3 regions of the Streptomyces sp. NPDC056361 genome follow, and region 2 is predicted to be linked to each of the others. Evidence: riboswitches for the same ligand, from Rfam matches in the RefSeq annotation. Region 2 holds a riboswitch; each other region holds the start of a gene.

Evidence for each region. Region 2 has a riboswitch for S-adenosylmethionine ahead of ACFCY7_RS28335 (aminotransferase class V-fold PLP-dependent enzyme). Riboswitches for the same ligand answer to the same signal wherever they lie in the genome.
Region 1: linked by a shared signal. The riboswitch ahead of ACFCY7_RS03655 (IclR family transcriptional regulator) and the one ahead of ACFCY7_RS28335 (aminotransferase class V-fold PLP-dependent enzyme) in region 2 are both predicted to bind S-adenosylmethionine.
Region 3: linked by a shared signal. The riboswitch ahead of thrC (threonine synthase) and the one ahead of ACFCY7_RS28335 (aminotransferase class V-fold PLP-dependent enzyme) in region 2 are both predicted to bind S-adenosylmethionine.

What each region holds. Positions count from the first base shown of each region.
Region 1 is NZ_JBHJQI010000007.1:8,838-14,590, reverse strand. It holds gene ACFCY7_RS03660 (exo-alpha-sialidase) at 1-1,530, shown strand, start outside; SAM riboswitch class I at 1,928-2,069, shown strand; gene ACFCY7_RS03655 (IclR family transcriptional regulator) at 2,260-2,982, shown strand; gene ACFCY7_RS03650 (leucine-rich repeat domain-containing protein) at 3,990-4,799, shown strand; gene ACFCY7_RS03645 (hypothetical protein) at 5,171-5,515, opposite strand.
Region 2 is NZ_JBHJQI010000106.1:10,348-16,100, reverse strand. It holds gene ACFCY7_RS28350 (Rieske 2Fe-2S domain-containing protein) at 1-157, shown strand, start outside; gene ACFCY7_RS28345 (cytochrome bc complex cytochrome b subunit) at 154-1,776, shown strand; gene trpD (anthranilate phosphoribosyltransferase) at 1,907-2,971, shown strand; SAM riboswitch class IV at 3,059-3,175, shown strand; gene ACFCY7_RS28335 (aminotransferase class V-fold PLP-dependent enzyme) at 3,402-4,802, shown strand; gene ACFCY7_RS28330 (Lrp/AsnC family transcriptional regulator) at 4,874-5,155, opposite strand; gene ACFCY7_RS28325 (rhomboid family intramembrane serine protease) at 5,152-5,753, opposite strand, start outside.
Region 3 is NZ_JBHJQI010000091.1:19,327-25,079, forward strand. It holds gene ACFCY7_RS26285 (winged helix-turn-helix transcriptional regulator) at 1-334, shown strand, start outside; gene ACFCY7_RS26290 (trehalose-6-phosphate synthase) at 394-1,764, opposite strand; gene ACFCY7_RS26295 (hypothetical protein) at 1,895-2,302, opposite strand; gene ACFCY7_RS26300 (glucosyl-3-phosphoglycerate synthase) at 2,415-3,356, opposite strand; SAM riboswitch class I at 3,505-3,651, shown strand; gene thrC (threonine synthase) at 3,645-4,955, shown strand; gene ACFCY7_RS26310 (MoaD/ThiS family protein) at 4,996-5,274, shown strand; gene ACFCY7_RS26315 (cold-shock protein) at 5,670-5,753, shown strand, end outside.

The sequences.
Region 1 (5,753 bases), on a different contig from region 2:
TCGCTCCACGCCGACTACGCCTACTCCGACGACGGAGGCGTCACCTGGACCACCCGCCGCATCACCCAGGACATCAAGGACCCGTCCTGGAAGGGCATGTTCGCCTCCTCCGGCACCGGCATCCAGCTCTCCACCGGACGCCTGGTGCAGCAGTACGCCTTCCGCAAGGCCGACGGCGGCATCTGGGCGGCCAGCGCGTACAGCGACGACCACGGCGAAACCTGGAGGATGGGCAGCCCCGTCGGGCCGCTGATGGACGAGAACAAGACGGTCGAGCTGGCCGACGGGCGCATCATGCTCAACAGCCGCACCTCCAGCGCGAAGACCCGGCTCGTCGCCTACTCCGACGACGGCGGCATCACCTACTCCACCCCCGTCCCGGACGACGAGCTCATCGACCCCACCAACAATGCCGCGATCCTGCGGTACGACGCCACGGCGGGTGGCCGGCGGCCGGAGTCGCACTGGCTGCTCTTCAGCAACACCGCCAGCACCACCGCCCGCCACAACCTCACGGTCCGGATGTCCTGCAACGACGGCCTCACCTGGCCCACGTCCAAGGTCGTCGAAGCCGGCGGCACGGCGTACTCCACGATGACCCGCCTCGCGGACGGCACCTTCGGCCTGCTGTACGAGTCGGGCCCGTACCAGCGCATCACCTTCGCGCGCTTCGACTCCGCCTGGCTCGGCGCGGACTGCCCGACCGACCAGGGCCACCCGAAGCTCGAAGCCCGGCCCTCCGTCCCCGACGGCCTGCTGACCGCCGGCGGAACGAACACCGTGGAGGTGCGCGTCACCAACCACGGGCACCGGGCGAGCGTGCCCGGCAGCGCCGCACTGCACCTGCCCGCCGGCTGGAACGGGGACGTACCGCAGCGGATCCCGGCGATCCCGCCCGGCGCCACCGTCGCCCTCCGCTTCCCCGTACTGCCCCCGGCGGACACGCCCTCCGGCGAGCAGGACATCACGGTCGCACTCAAGGCGGGCGCCACCACGATCTCCACGACCACGCCGACGCTCGTCGTCGGACGGGACAAGGCGCTCGACTCGACACCCGCGCACGACTTCGACGGCGTCTCGTCGTACACCGACCTGACCTCGTCACTGCCCGATGTCGCCCCACTCACGCGCGGCGTGATCACAGCGCGCTTCCGCACCACGCATGCTCCCCTCGCGGCCACCCTGCTCTCCGCCTCCGACACCTCCGCACCGTCGACCAACGTCACGCTCTCCCTGAACAGCGGCGTGCCCCACTTCGAGGCCCGTGCCGGCGGCGTCTACAGCGCGAAACTCGACGGCACGAAGTCCCTCGCAGACGGACGCGACCACACCCTTGCCGTCGCCGTGACCGACACCGGCACGGTTCTCTACGCGGACGGCGTGCGCATCGCCTCGACCACCACCCCGTCCCTCTTCGGACAGACCCCCGACCTCGACGGCCTGTGGGCCGGGCGCAACGTCGACAACGGCGGCGCGCAGTGGCACTTCGCCGGCCGCATCGACCAGATCTCGATCCACCGGACCGGTTGACGGACCACCCGTCACCATCGCCCGCCGCCCCTTCCCACGACGGAGGGCCCCACCCCCACGCCGCCCCACACCACCCCACGCCGCCCGCACCTCGTCCCACCTGACGACGAGGTGGGGGCGGCACCCCGTACCCCGTGCCCCGCCCCCCTCCCGCAGCCCGCGCCGCGGCGGCGAAGTCGCCCTGCTCGGCGTGCAGGTCGGCGTGCAGGTCGGCCAGGTCGAGGTACAGCGACCTGGCCCGCTCCAGGGCGAGACTGTCGCCGCATCCAGCCCCGGGTCGAGCAGCACGGCGACGACCGCGAGACCCACGAAGCCGACCTCGCCGAAGCGCACTCGACCAGGTCCTGAGCAGGAAGGCGTTGGCAGGTAGCCCCGGGAGTCTTGTATGGTTCCTCGCGAATCATCCAGAGGGGTGGAGGGACCGGCCCTACGAAGCCCCGGCAACTCCCCGTTCGACTTGGCGTTCGATGTTCGCGCCGTGTCGTCGGGGTCAGTGCCAACTCCGGCCCGCGCCAACGTGGCGCGGGAAAAGATGAGGAGACACGGTGCTCTCTGTGCTGCCTTTCGCCCCGGCTCTGTCCGACCCGGGCTTTCCGCGTACCCGTCTCATGATCATCGCGGCATATCAGCCGACCGCCTCGGCCTTTTCCCGCTGATCACCCCTGCCCTCCCCTGAGCGAGGTCGCTGCGAGTCACGGCTCGCAGATCGAGACTGGAGTACCCCTTTTCATGGACATTTCGGATATTTCTAGTGGTGTTGGCGTCCTGGACAAGGCCGCGGTGATCCTCGGTGCGCTGGCGTCGGGCCCGGCCACTCTGGCGGAGCTGGTCGCTTCCACCGGCTTGGCTCGACCGACGGCCCATCGACTCGCCCTCGCACTCGAACGTCACCGACTGGTCGGCAGGGACGTGCGGGGCCGCTTCGTCCTCGGCCCTCGGCTCGGCGAGCTCTCGGCTGCCGCGGGCGAGGACTGCTTGCTCGCCGCCGCCGGTCCGGTCCTCACTTCCCTTCGGGACGCCACCGGCGAGAGCTCGCAGCTCTACCGGCGCCAGGGTGAGCTGCGCGTCTGCATCGCCGCCGCCGAGCGGACCTCCGGCCTACGCGACATCGTGCCGGTGGGGTCCACGCTCCCCATGAAGGTCGGCTCCGCCGCCCAGGTCCTGCTGGCCTGGGAGGAGCCCGAGCGCTTCTACCAAGGACTGCAGGGTGCTCGCTTCACCGCCGCCGCCCTGAGCGGCGTGCGGCGCCGAGGCTGGGCCCAGTCCATCGGTGAGCGCGAGCCCGGCATGGCCTCCGTCTCGGCGCCGGTCCGCGGCCCATCCGACCGCGTCGTCGCCGCCGTCACGGTCACCGGCCCGATCCAACGCCTCACCCGACACCCCGGCGCCCGGCTCGCAAAGGCCGCCGTCGACGCAGCCGACCGCCTCACCGCAGCCGTCTCCCACACCTGACCTCGACAGCACCCCGTGGTGGTTCCGCCTCTCCCCCGGCCGGCGTCGTCTTCAGACTTCCTTGGCCGGATCGTCGCGGGGCTCCCCAGGTCTTGTGCGCCGCACCGAGAAAGACCGCACCGAGGAGGACCTCACCGGTGCAGCTCCCTGGCCTATGCCGACGAGGGCCAGGTACCCGATCCCTCCGTCCGCTTCCAACCACCGCCACCGCAGCAGGGCTTCATGCCGACCCCGACCGATCTGCCGGACTGACGTCCTCCCGATCACGTTGATGGCGCTCTTTGAATGCGGCTCTGACCGAAGTTCCGTGAAATCCCAGGCCAGCGGCATGCATGCAGGATCGCTTCCCTACGGGACGACCTGCGCGTGGTTCTCAGCTAGATCGACGATGCGCTGTTCCCTGGAGTCGATGTTGAACTGGAACGGCTGACCGCCGACCCAGAGGCCGGGCTGGTGGAGGTGGCCGCGTGCGGCCCGCCGACCTGTTGCCCGGGCTGCAGGAGCCCGGAGAGACGGAGGAACTCCCCTACTGGAGGACGCTAGCCGAACGTCCGCTTTGGGGAAGGAAGCTGGCGAGGACGTCTTCGTGTCCGCTTCTTCTGCGACCGCGCCCGGTGCCGGCGGACGACGTTCGCCGAGCAGTCCCCGAGCTGAGTGAGTGCCACGTACATTCCGGCGTCGGGCTGAAGCAGTGGTTACGGGCCGTCGCCACCGAGCTGGGCGGCCGAGCCGACGAACGGCTGTGCCACAAGCTCAGCATCGCCGCAGGCCGGACCCGCCTACTCGGGCTACTGGAAGCGCCCGAGGTACCGGAGCGGGCGCCGGGGGTACTCGGCGTCGACGAGTTCGCCCTCCGCAAGAGCCGCGCTTACGGGACCGTCCTCGTCGACGTCGAGACCGGCCGCGTCGTGGGACGTACTCCCGGACGTTCGAGCACGGCGACGGGTCTGTGCTCTCGCCCGAATAATCATTGAAACGGCCTGCGGCAACCTCCGTATCTTGGGGCCATGACGGACGGGGGAGAGCCGAGGCTCTATGCGAACCGCTGGGGCGACACATCGGACCCGGCCCCAGGCCGGCGCGGGTCCTACAGGGACGTCTGCTCGTGCATCGACCAGTCCAGGCCTCATCCGCGAGCCCGAGTTCGATTTCACACCGAGCGGCAGGACACCTCCGCTCCGGGCTGGCAGCACCTGCTGGAGCTGATCGACGAGGCCGCCGCCGACGGGCGCGAAGAGTTCCGACCCCTGAGTGAGCTCAGCCCGGAAGAGCGACGGCAGATCATCACCCTGCCGCCGAGCATCGCCAGGCTGACGGCGGTCAAGCACCTCGTCCTCTACGGCAGCAACCTGGTCCGGATCCCGCCCGAGATCGGGGCCATGAGCAGCCTGGAGGAGTTCACCCCCTACACCTCCTACCGGCTGCACTGGTTCCCCTACGAGATCACCCGATGCCGGAAGCTGACCCGCAGCACGGTGAGCACGCGCGCGTTGTTCGGCAACTACAAGATGCGACCGCCGTTCCCGCAGCTACCGCCTTCCCCGGAGTCCGTCGTGGACCTTGATCTGGGAAACCTTGATCCCCGACGCTGGGGCGCCACCGCCCTGCACGGCTGCAGTGTCTGCGACCACCCGATCGAAGAGAGTGGACTCCATCAGGTGTGGATCTCACTGCGCGTGGCCACTGACGTGTTGCCCCTGCTGGTCAACGCCTGCTCATCGGCATGTGTCGCCACGCTGCCCGGCGGTGCTCGCGACTACATCCCCACACCGCACAAGGGCGGTCGGGTCGACCAGCCAGCGTCCGACTGGGACTGACCAGCCGAACACCTTCTCGCCCGGCATTCCCCGGAATGACGAAAGCCAGGCGCCTGTGGTTCGAACGTCCGGGCAGGGAAGCTGACGCTGCCGATAGGGGAAATAAGTCATCGTCGACACTACGCACAGTCAACCAGTACACGATCTCTATACGGCTGGCCGCCAACGGATCCGCAAACATCCCTTGCCAGTTGTTCACGGAACTCCGGTCAGAGCCAATTCAACGAGCCTCATCAGGGATACCGTCCTCGACGCTCAGGCTAAGGCGAGTGACCGGGGGCAGTCTGTTGGCGGCGCCTGGATCAGCACCTCCATCAGCGCCCAGCCGTGACCGTGGCCGTGGATGCGGTGTCCGGGCAACAAGCCAAGGGTCAGCTCGGGAGCTGCGGAGCGACGAAACCGTATCCGGGCTCACTCTCGGAAAGGCACCGCGCCCAGGCTGCGCCGATCGGTTCACCGGCGCTGGTCTCCGCAATGAACTCGAAGTCGTCCCTGCGGGGCCAGCCAACGAGGTAATGCGCCGCACGCGGCTCAGCAGCCGGCTGCTCCACGGTGAACCGCTCCTCACCATTCCAGTTGTAAGCCTCAAGCAGAATGCACCAAAGGAAATCGGCGTCACGAGCGGCGGCGGGCGGAGAGGCAGCAAAAGCCTTCGGATCGGGTGCGATGCGGGCCGACGATAGGTCGGCCACCCGCGTACCGGCAAGGAGATACACCACGGGATGCCTGCGCCACCGATCGGCCCCAGAGACCACCGCGACCCTCCGGGGAGCCACCTCAGCCGGGGAACCACCACGGTAAGCGCGGTGGTAAGCCCATCAAGGGCATGGCCAGGACCCCGGCACCACTCAACGGCGCCCACAGCGCGGTACGTACCGGGGAAGCGGGCGGGCGCTGAGCATCGGGCCAGGGGCGGTCGGACTGCCGGGAGGTGGGGTCGCGCGGATCGTCAAG
Region 2 (5,753 bases):
GTCCACCTTCGACCTCTCCGACGGCGCCCGCGTCATCTTCGGCCCGGCCGGTCACGCCCTCCCGCAGCTGCGGATCGGCGTGAACGACAAGGGCTTCCTGGAGGCGCTCGGCGACTTCGACGAGCCCGTCGGTCCTGCCTTCTGGGAGCGCGGATGAGCACCGTGACCGATACGAAGAAAGCACCCGCCGGTGAGCGGGTCGCCGACTGGGCCGACGGACGCCTGGGGATCTACACGCTGGCCAAGGCCAACATGCGGAAGATCTTCCCGGACCACTGGTCCTTCATGCTGGGCGAGATCTGCCTCTACAGCTTCCTCATCATCATCCTGACGGGCGTCTATCTGACGATGTTCTTCCACCCGTCGATGAACGAGGTGGAGTACGTCGGACCGTACGTCCCGCTCCAGGGACAGCTGATGTCCGAGGCGTTCAACTCGACGATGCACATCTCGTTCGAGGTCCGCGGCGGTCTGCTCATCCGGCAGATCCACCACTGGGCGGCGCTGATCTTCCTCGCCGGCATGTTCGTGCACATGATGCGCGTCTTCTTCACGGGCGCGTTCCGCAAGCCGCGTGAGATCAACTGGCTGTTCGGCTTCCTGCTGTTCTTCCTGGGCATGTTCACCGGCTTCACCGGTTACTCGCTCCCGGACGACCTGCTCTCCGGCACCGGTGTCCGCTTCATGCAGGGCGCGATCCTGTCCGTGCCGGTCCTCGGCACGTACCTGTCGATGTTCCTGTTCGGCGGGGAGTTCCCCGGCGGCGACTTCGTGGCCCGGTTCTACTCGGCCCACGTGCTCCTGCTGCCCGGCATCATGCTCGGCCTCGTGGTGGCGCACCTCATCCTGGTGTTCTTCCACAAGCACACGCAGTTCGCCGGCCCCGGCCGCACGAACAAGAACGTCGTGGGCATGCCGCTGCTGCCGGTCTACATGGCCAAGGCCGGAGGCTTCTTCTTCCTGGTCTTCGGTGTCATCGCGGTCATCGCGGCGATCGCCTCGATCAACCCGATCTGGGCCATCGGCCCGTACCGCCCGGACCAGGTGTCCACCGGCGCCCAGCCCGACTGGTACATGGGCTTCGCCGAGGGTCTGATCCGTGTCATGCCGGGCTGGGAGATCAACCTCTGGGGCCACACGCTGGTCCTGGGCGTGATGATCCCGCTGGCGATCTTCCCGGCGGTCCTCGCCGCGATCGCGGTGTACCCGTTCATCGAGTCCTGGATCACCGGCGACAAGCGCGAGCACCACATCGCGCAGCGCCCGCGCAACGCTCCGACGCGCACTGCCTTCGGCGTCGCCTGGATCACCGCGTACATGGTCATGCTCATCGGTGGTGGAAACGACCTCTGGGCGACCCACTTCCACCTGTCGCTGAACTCGATCACCTGGTTCGTCCGGATCTTCTTCTTCGTCGGACCGGTCCTCGCGTTCATCGCCACCAAGCGGATCTGCCTCGGCCTCCAGCGCCGCGACAAGGACAAGGTGCTGCACGGTCGCGAGTCGGGCATCATCAAGCGCCTGCCGCACGGTGAGTTCGTCGAGGTCCACGAGCCGCTCAGCCAGGGCGAACTGCACCGCCTCACCGCGCACGAGCAGTACGACGCGGCGGAGCTTCCGCCGGCCGTCGACGAGAACGGCGTGGAGCGCAAGGTCGGTGCCCTGGAGAAGCTCCGGGTCAAGCTCAACAAGGGCTACTACGGCGGCGACAGCCAGATCGCCAAGCCGACGGCCGAGGAGTACAAGGAGATCCAGAGCGGCCACGGCCACCACTGATCACCTTGACCTCCTGACTTCCTGAAGGTCGCCACGGCGAGAGCCCCGTCCATTCGATGGACGGGGCTCTTTGCCGTCCCCCCGGCTCGATAGGGTGGGTGCGTACCCGTCACGATCATCAGGAGCCGTCATGAGCGCTGCGACCCCCGCTGGAGGACCTACGTCGGCGGGCCGCTCCTGGCCCGTCCTCCTGAACGGCCTGCTCGACGGCAGGGACCTCACCGCCGACGACACGGCCTGGGCGATGGACCTGATCATGAGCGGCGAGGCGACCGACGCCCAGATCGCCGGATTCATGGTGGCGCTGCGGGCCAAGGGCGAGACCGTGCAGGAGATCGCCGGCCTCGTGCGGACCATGTACGCGCACGCCAACGTGATCGAGGTGCCCGGTCCCGCCGTGGACATCGTCGGCACCGGCGGCGACGGCGCCAAGACGGTGAACATCTCCACCATGGCGTCGATCGTGGTCGCCGGCACGGGCACGAAGGTCGTCAAGCACGGCAACCGCGCCGCGTCCTCCGCCTCCGGCTCCTCCGACGTCCTGGAGAAGCTCGGCATCAATCTGCACCTCACCCCGCAGCGGGTCGCCGAGGTCGCCGAGGAAGCCGGCATCACCATCTGCTTCGCGGTGAAGTTCCACCCGTCGCTGCGGCACGTCGCCGCGGCGCGCGGCCAGCTGGGCATCCGGACGACCTTCAACGTCCTCGGCCCGCTGACCAACCCGGCCAAGGTGAAGGCCCAGGCCGTCGGGGTCGCCGACCCGCGCATGGCGCCGATCGTGGCCGGAGTCCTCGCCGAGCGCGGCAACTCCGCCCTGGTCTTCCGCGGCGACGACGGCCTGGACGAGCTGACGACCACGGCCACCTCGCGGGTCTGGGTGGTCCGGGACGGCGCCGTCGCCGAGGAGCGCTTCGACCCGCGGGACGTCGGCATCGAGCTCGTGCCCCTGGAGGCCCTGCGCGGCGCGGACGCCTCGTACAACGCCGACGTGGCCCGCCGGCTGCTCGCGGGGGAGACCGGTCCGGTCCGGGACGCGGTCCTGCTCAACGCGGCGGCGGCGCTGACCGCCCTGGAGCCCGGCCGGGGCACCCTGGCGGAGCAGCTGGCCGCGGGCATGGCGAAGGCCGCCGAGTCGATCGACTCCGGCGCGGCCCGCCGGAGCCTGGAGCGCTGGATCGCGGCCAGCAACGCCTGACGGCCGCCCCCTTCGGTCGTACGACCCCGGTCCGGTATGCGGACCGGGGTCTTGCGCATCGGAGATCATGTGGCAGGATGCTTTCCAGGTCACGAGTGACAGCGTTTAGGCCCCGGCTTGCTGTCCGGCAACCCTCCGTCCGTGGCGGGGTGCCCCGGGTGATGACCAGGCCGTAGGCAGCGAGGTCTACGGCAAGCGCGGACCCCTCGAACACCAGGGGTCCTGGTCTCTCGAGGAGCGTTTTCCGTGAGCAAGCGAATGCGATAGGGCGAATCCGCCCCTTTCTTCACCCTCGGAACAGGGTCACTTCCGCGTACCCGCGTACCGGCGTGCGTCCCCGCCGTCTCCGAGGCATCACCCGTACCCCGCCGATCCGGCCGCGTACGGGATCACCGAAGCCATTCCGCACCGCCCGCCGGGAGATACCGCCATGTCCGCACGCCCGAACACCGCCACCACCACCGTCGATTCCGTCGCCGCCGAGTCCGCCGACCCCTGCTGCGCGGCCCCGCTGCCCGTCCTCGGCCGGGACGTCACCGTCCCGCTCGTCACCGGCGGCGAGGTGACCTACGCGGCGCTCGACTACGCGGCCAGCGCCCCCGCCCTCCAGCGGGTCTGGGACGACGTCGCCGCCTACGCGCCCTACTACGGCAGCGTCCACCGCGGCGCCGGCTACCTGTCCCAGCTCTCCACCGACCTCTTCGAGAACAGCCGCGCCACCGTCGCCGAGTTCCTCGACTGCCGCCCCGGCGACCAGGTCGTGTTCACCCGCTCCACCACCGACTCGCTGAACCTGCTCGCCGCCACGGTCCCCGCCGACTGCCAGGTCTTCGTGTTCGAGACCGAGCACCACGCCTCGCTGCTGCCCTGGCGCGACGCCCGCGTCACCTACCTCAACGCGCCGCGCACCCCGGCCCAGGCGGTCGAGACCCTGGAGCGGGCCCTCGCCGGCCGCGACCCCTACGGCCCCGCGCTGGTCTGCGTCACCGGCGCGTCCAACGTCACCGGCGAGCTGTGGCCGGTGAAGGAACTCGCCGCCGCCGCGCACGCCCACGGCGCCCGGATCGTGCTCGACGCCGCCCAGCTCGCGCCCCACCACCCGGTCTCCGTCCGGGAGTTGGACGTCGACTGGGTCGCCTTCTCCGGGCACAAGCTGTACGCGCCCTTCGGCTCCGGCGTCCTCGCCGGCCGCGCCGACTGGCTGCAGGACTCCGAGCCCTACCTCGCGGGCGGCGGCGCCTCCCGCAAGGTGGCCCGCCGGGCCGACGGCGGTGTGGACGTGGAGTGGCACACCACCGCGGCCCGGCACGAGGCCGGTTCGCCGAACGTCATCGGCGTCTACTCCATCGCCTCCGCCTGCAAGGCGCTCACCGAGGCCGGCTTCGACTCCCTCGTCGCCCGCGAGCAGCACCTGATCGACACGGTCCGCGCGGGCCTGGCCGAGGTGCCCCAGGTGCGCGTGCTCTCGCTCTTCGGCGACGACGCGCCGCGCGTGGGCGTCATCTCCTTCGTCGTGGAGGGCTGGAACAGCTCCCACTTCGCCGCCGCGCTCTCCGCCGAGTACGGCATCGGCGTCCGCGACGGCCTCTTCTGCGCCCACCCACTGGTCCGCACCCTGCTCGGCAGCGACCCGCAGGACCCGGGCGAGTGCGGCGCCCCCGAGGCCGCGCCCGGCGAGCGCTCGCTCAACGCCATCCGGGTGAGCTTCGGCGCCGGTACGCCGGACGAGCACGTGGAGCGGTTCGTCGGCGCCGTGAAGGAGCTCGTCCGGGACGGCGCGCAGTGGAAGTACCGCACCGAGGACGGCCGCTGCGTCCCGGACCGCGGCTGATCGGTCACTCGTACGGGTGAAGGGGGCCTCCCGTCCGGGAGGCCCCCTTCACGTGTCCCGCGGTCGGCTCCTCAGGACTCCAGACCGATGGCGAAGGCCGCCTCCAGGTCGTGCTGGGAGTACGTGCGGAACGCCACGTGGGTGTCCGTGGCCTCGACGCCGGGGATCTTGCTGATGCGGCCGGGGATCACGTCCGCCAGGTCGTCGTGGCGGGGCACCCGGACCATGGCGATGAGGTCGTACGTGCCGGTGACCGAGAAGACCTCGCTGACGCTGTCGAGCGCGGCGATCGACTCGGCGATCTCGGGGATGCGGTCCACGCTGGTCTTGATGAGCACGATCGCGGTGATCACGGCTGGCTTTCTCCCTCGGTCGCCGCGGCTGGAGCCTTCACTCTATCCCCACCCCGGTAGCACCCCCAGGCGTAGAGGAATCCGACGGAGAAGCCCACGACATGGGCCAGGTAGGCGACGCCGGGACCCGGCCCCGCCGCGCGCGCGGCCAGCCACTGGAGCACGAACCAGAAGATCAGGACGATCCAGGCGGGGAAGCGCAGCGGCAGGAACAGGAGGAAGGGGAAGAGGCTGGTGACCCGGGCGCGCGGGAAGAGGAAGAGGAAGGCCCCGAGCACCCCGGAGATCGCCCCCGACGCCCCCACCAGGGTCTGCTCGCTGTCCGCGTGCGCCACCGCGTACCCGAGGAGCGCCAGATAGCCGGTGCCCAGGTAGAAGAGGGCGAAGCCGGCCGGGCCCATGCGCTCCTCGGCCATGGCCCCGAAGACGTACAGGAAGAGCATGTTCCCCAGCAGGTGGAGCCAGCTGCCGTGGACGAAGAGCGCGGTGAGCGGGGTGACCAGGGCGTGCGGCTCGCCGCCCATCAGCTCGGCCGGGACGACGCCCCAGCGGCGGAAGTACGTCCCCTGGGCCGCCAGGAGCGCGTCCCCCGTGCCGT
Region 3 (5,753 bases), on a different contig from region 2:
GCACGTCTGCGGGATCGACACCACCATGGAGGTCATCGGCGGCAAGTGGAAGGTCCTCATCCTCTGGGCCCTCCACCAGCAGCCCCACCGCCGCTTCGGCGAACTCCGCCGCCTCCTCCCCGGCATCACCGAGAAGGTCCTCGCCTCCCACCTCCGCGAGCTGGAATCCGACGGCATCGTCCACCGCACCTCCTACGACGAGGTCCCGCCCCGCGTCGAGTACACCCTCACCGAGGACGGCATCCGCCTGAACGAGGCACTGGAGCCCTTGGCGGCGTGGGGCCGCGAACGGCAGCAGGTCGGTGGCGCGGGCCCCACGCCACCGACCGCCTGAGCCTTCGACTGCCCGACCGAACGCCCGCCGCGGGCGCTGCGCGGGCGTGACGACAGGCCCTAGGTCCCGTCCGGGCCGCCGAGGGCTTCCAGTTGGGCGAGGAACCAGCGCTGGGGTGGGAGGGCGGTGGCGGCGGTGGCGAGGTGGGTGGTGCGGGTGGTGCGTTCGGCGGGGGGCATGGAGAGGGCGGTGTGGAGGGCGGTGGCGGTCTGGGAGACGTCGAAGGGATTGACGGTCAGGGCGTCGTCCTTGAGCTCCTCGTGGGCACCGGCGCCGGTGGAGAGGACGAGGGCGCAGCCGGATTCGGAGACGACGGGTATTTCCTTGGCGACGAGGTTCATGCCGTCGCGGACGGGGTTGACGAGGGCGACGTCGGCGAGGCGGTAGGCGGCGAGGGAGCGGGTGAAGTCGTCCTTCACGGAGACGAGGACCGGTTGCCATTCGGGCGTGCCGAACTCGGCGTTGATCTCGTCGGCCAGCTCCCGTACGGACGCGGTGTACGACCGGTAGGACTCCAGGTCCTGGCGGGAGGGGTAGGCCGAGGCGAGGTGGACGACGCGGTCGCGCCACTCGGGGTGGGTGGTGAGGAGCTCGCGGTAGGCGAGGAGGCCGCGGAGGATGTTCTTGGAGAGTTCGGTGCGGTCGACGCGGACGATGGTCCTGCGGTCGCCGACCTCCTTGCGGAGTTCGGCGAGGCGTTCGTCGACCTCGGGGCGGTACGCGAGGGACCGGAGCTCGTCGCCGTCGACGCCGAGGGGGTGCACCGCGACCTCGGAGCGGCCGAGGCCGGCGGGCCCCGCGCACTCGGTGAAGGCCGAGGCCCAGGCCCGGGTGTGGAATCCGAGGTGGTCCGCGCCGAGCATGCCCCGGAGGAGTTCCTCGCGGAGGTCGTCGGGGAGCATGCGGAGGTAGGCGGGGGAGGCCCAGGGGGTGTGGGTGAAGTGGGCGATGCGGAGGTCGGGGCGGAGCTCGCGGAGCTGACCCGGGACGAGGGCCAGGTGGTAGTCCTGGACGAGGACCGCGGCGCCGTCCGCCGCCTCGGCGGCCAGGGCCTCGGCGAAGGCGCGGTTGTAGGCGCGGTACGACTCCCAGCGGCGGCGGAACGCGGCGTCGAAGACGGGTTCGCGGGGGATGTCGTACAGGTGGTGGTGGAGGAACCAGAGCACCGAGTTCGCGATGCCGTTGTACGCGTCGGCGTACACGTCCGGGTCGATGTCGAGCATGCGGACGCCGGGCTCGCCGGTGCCGCGCCGGACGGCCTCGCGGTCGCCCTCGCCGAGCGCCGCGCACACCCACAGGCTCTCCTGGGCGGACACGGCGCTCAGCCCCGAGACCAGGCCGCCGCCGCCCCTGCGGGCGTCGAGCGAGCCGTCGTCGCCGAGGACGTACGAGACGGGGCCCCGGTTGGATGCCACGAGCACAGTAGCCATGTGGCGAACCTAGCCCGTCCCGTAAACGCTCAAACGTACGTATACGAGACAGGTTGATTCGGCCACGCTGAGTCGTCGCAGGTCAGCGGCTTGGGCAGGGGCGTGGCCGGGGGCTTCGGCGGCCGGTCCGTCAGTCGCGCCGGCTGCCGCGCAGGGCCGCCTTCGCCACCAGGCCGGTGGCCGCGAGGGCCACGGCGAGGGCGCCGAGCAGCCAGAGGCGTTCGCCGTTGCCGCCCGTCTCCGCCATGGAACCGGAGGAGTGGCCGCCCTGCGGGCCCGGGGCCGGCGGAGCGGGGGAGGCGCCCCGGCCGCTCGCCGCCGTCGCGCAGAGGGCGGCCAGGTCGGCGGGGGTCGTGGGGCAGCCCGTGACCGTGTTGCCGAGGGCGGTGGAGTCGCCGTACGGCGACGCGTCGTACCGCTTGCCGAAGGGCTCGACCGCGTCCGCGCCGGCCGGTCCGGCCGCCGCGAACGCGAGCGAGCCCGCCGTCAGGCCGATGGCCGCCAGTACTCTGCCCAGGTGATGTCGTCTGAAGCGCATAAAAGGGCAATGTAGGCAAAGCGGATCATCATAGGGTGCTACGCCACGCGGCGAGCCGCCCGGCGGCGCCCGCCCGGCGGCGCGCCCGCCCGGCGGTCAGGCCATGCGGCGGTCAGGCCACCCGGCGCTGCGCGTACTCCGTGATCTCGGCCATCGGGGGGCGCTCCTCCGTGTCCACGTCGTACGTGCGCGGCTCGAAGCCCTTCTCGCCGCGCTCGAACTGGGTGAGCCGGGGCCGTACGAGGTGGCCCCGGGAGAGCCGGAGCTGCGCCGTCCGGTAGATCGCGGCGGCCATCCGGCCCAGCGCCCGACCGTCCTGGTGCCGGTGCTTGCGCACCCCGACGTCCACCTGGGCGAGCGCGTCCAGGCCGACCGTGTGGAGCGCGTCGACGAGCAGCCCCAACTCCACTCCGTAGCCGACCGGGAACGGCAGCCGTTCGAGGAGCGAGCGCCGCGCCGCGTACTCGCCGCCGAGGGGCTGCACGAAGCCGGCCAGCTGCGGCCAGTGGAGGTTGAGGAGGGGGCGCGCCACCAGCTCGGTGACCCGGCCGCCCTGACCAGGAGTGTCCCCGAAGGGGCGGTCGTACATCGCCTTCACGAAGTCGACGTCCGGGTCGGTGAGCAGCGGGCCCACGATCCCGGTGACGAAGTCCGCGGAGAAGTCCCGCAGGTCCGCGTCGACGAAGCACACGACGTCCCCGCTCGTCACCATCAGTGACCGCCACAGGACCTCGCCCTTGCCGGGGACGGCCGGTATCCGCGGCAGGATCGCGTCGCGCGCGACCACCCGCGCCCCGGCCGCCGCCGCGACCTCCGCCGTGCGGTCCGTGGAGCCCGAGTCGATCACCACCAGCTCGTCGACGAGCGGCACCGCCTCCGACATCAGCTCGCGGCGGATCACGGCGACGATGTCCCCGACCGTCGCCTCCTCGTTCAGCGCGGGCAGCACGACGCTGACCCTCGTGTTGCGCTTGGCGGCGAGGATGCGCTCCAGCGGCCGGTCCGCCACGGACCAGGACCGGCGGTCCAGCCAGCGCTCCACCTCTTCCAGCACGTGATCTCCATCTCGCGTTACGGACGGCCCGTCCAAGCTTCCGGGCCTTCGGTTACAGTCTTGAACAACGCGGATCCCCGATGCACGTCGGGGTGCCGACCGCGTCGGAGCGCAGGAACGAAGTCCATCGCGCTTCACAATCGAATACCGCTCATCCAGAGGGGCAGAGGGAAACGGCCCGTTGAAGCCCCGGCAACCCTCCAGTCGGTTTGTCTCGTCCTCCAGCGAGGTCCCCGGCTAGGGAAGGTGCCAAATCCGTCTCATGACGAAAAATTCGTCATGGGAAAGATGAGGAGAAAGGGCCTCGCCTCCATGGCTGCACAGACTGTCGCCTCCGCCACCACCGTCGACCTCGGTCCCGCGTCCGGGCTCTCCTGTCGCGAATGCGGTGAAGTCTTCCCGCTCGGTCCGATCTTCGCCTGCGAACTCTGTTTCGGACCTCTCGAAGTCGCGTACGACCTTCCCACCGGTGACCCCGAGGCGCTGCGCAAGCAGATCGAGGCCGGCCCCGCCAACATCTGGCGCTACGCCCCGCTGCTGCCCGTCCCGGCCGACGTCGCCGAGAAGCCGAACCTGAACCCGGGCTGGACCAAGCTCGTCCAGGCCGACAACCTCGCCCGCGAGATCGGCGTCGCCCCCGGCAAGCTGTTCGTCAAGGACGACTCCGGCAACCCGACCCACTCCTTCAAGGACCGGGTCGTCGCGCAGGCCCTCGAAGCCGCCCGCGCCTTCGGCTTCACCACCCTGTCCTGCTCGTCCACCGGCAACCTGGCCGGCGCCGTCGGCGCCGCCGCCGCCCGCGCCGGCTTCCGCTCCTGCGTCTTCATCCCGCACGACCTGGAGCAGGGCAAGGTCGTCATGGCCGGTGTCTACGGCGGTGACCTGGTCGCCATCGAGGGCAACTACGACGACGTCAACCGCTTCTGCTCGGAGCTCATCGGCGACCCGCTCGGCGAGGGCTGGGGCTTCGTGAACGTCAACCTCCGCCCGTACTACGGCGAGGGCTCCAAGACGCTGGCGTACGAGATCTGCGAGCAGCTCGGCTGGGTCATCCCCGACCAGCTCGTCATCCCGATCGCCTCCGGCTCCCAGCTCACGAAGATCGACAAGGGTCTGCAGGAGCTCATCAAGCTGGGCCTCGTCGAGGACAAGCCGTACAAGATCTTCGGCGCCCAGGCCGAGGGCTGCTCCCCGGTCTCCGTCGCCTTCAAGGCCGGCCACGACGTCGTCCGCCCGCAGAAGCCGAACACGATCGCCAAGTCGCTCGCCATCGGCAACCCGGCCGACGGCCCGTACGTCCTCGACATCGCCCGCCGCACCGGCGGTGCCGTGGAGGACGTGAACGACGAGCAGGTCGTGGACGCGATCAAGCTGCTCGCGCAGACCGAGGGCATCTTCGCCGAGACCGCGGGCGGCGTGACCGTCGGCGTCACGAAGAAGCTCGTCGAGGCGGGTCTCATCGACCCCGAGCTGACCACCGTCGTCCTCAACACGGGCGACGGACTCAAGACCCTGGACGCGGTGGCCGACACCTCTCAGGCGACCGTCACCATCCGCCCGAGCCTGGACGCGTTCCGCGACGCCGGCCTGGCAGTCTGAGCCCGCCCGCTTTCCCGGTCCTCCGAAAGGTTACGAAGACATGGCCGTGAACGTCCGCATCCCCACCATCCTCCGCACCTACACGGGCGGTCAGTCCGAGGTCCAGGCCGAGGGCGCGACCCTCGCCGAGGTCATCGCCGACCTGGAGAAGAACCACAGCGGCATCGCCGCCCGCGTGCTGGACGACCAGGGCAAGCTGCGCCGCTTCGTCAACGTCTACGTGAACGACGACGACGTGCGCTTCGAGCAGGGCCTGGAGACGGCCACCCCGGCCGGCGCCGGCGTCTCGATCATCCCCGCGGTGGCCGGCGGCTGCTGAGCCGTTCCCTGCCCCGTCTTTCTTGAATTGCCCCTTCCGCGACTATAAGCGGAAGGGGCAATTCTGCATGGTTGAGCGGGGTAGAGTTGGGGAAGTCCCCTCCGCTGCGCATGCCGGACGCATATGAGAAAGCGTCCCCGCACGACAAGAAGCAGCCAAAGTGCCTGCGCGTTGTGTACGTTCTGCGCCTTTTGCCGGGCCCGACTTGCCCCGGCATCCAGGGGATTCTCCCCAATTCCCCTTTCCGTCGTGCCGAGAATTCCCGCTCGAATGACCTGTTGCAGAGGGCAGTTGGGCAGATACATTCAGCGGCGGTCGACGCGTTCCGGCGCAGGGTCTGACCCGGGTCCGCGAAGTGCGGTCCCGCGCAAGGGCCAGTAATAGGGGAGTTAGGCATGGCTCAGGGCACCGTCAAGTGGTTCAACGCGGAGAAGGGCTACGGCTTCATCGCGGTCGACGGTGGTGCGGATGTTTTCGTC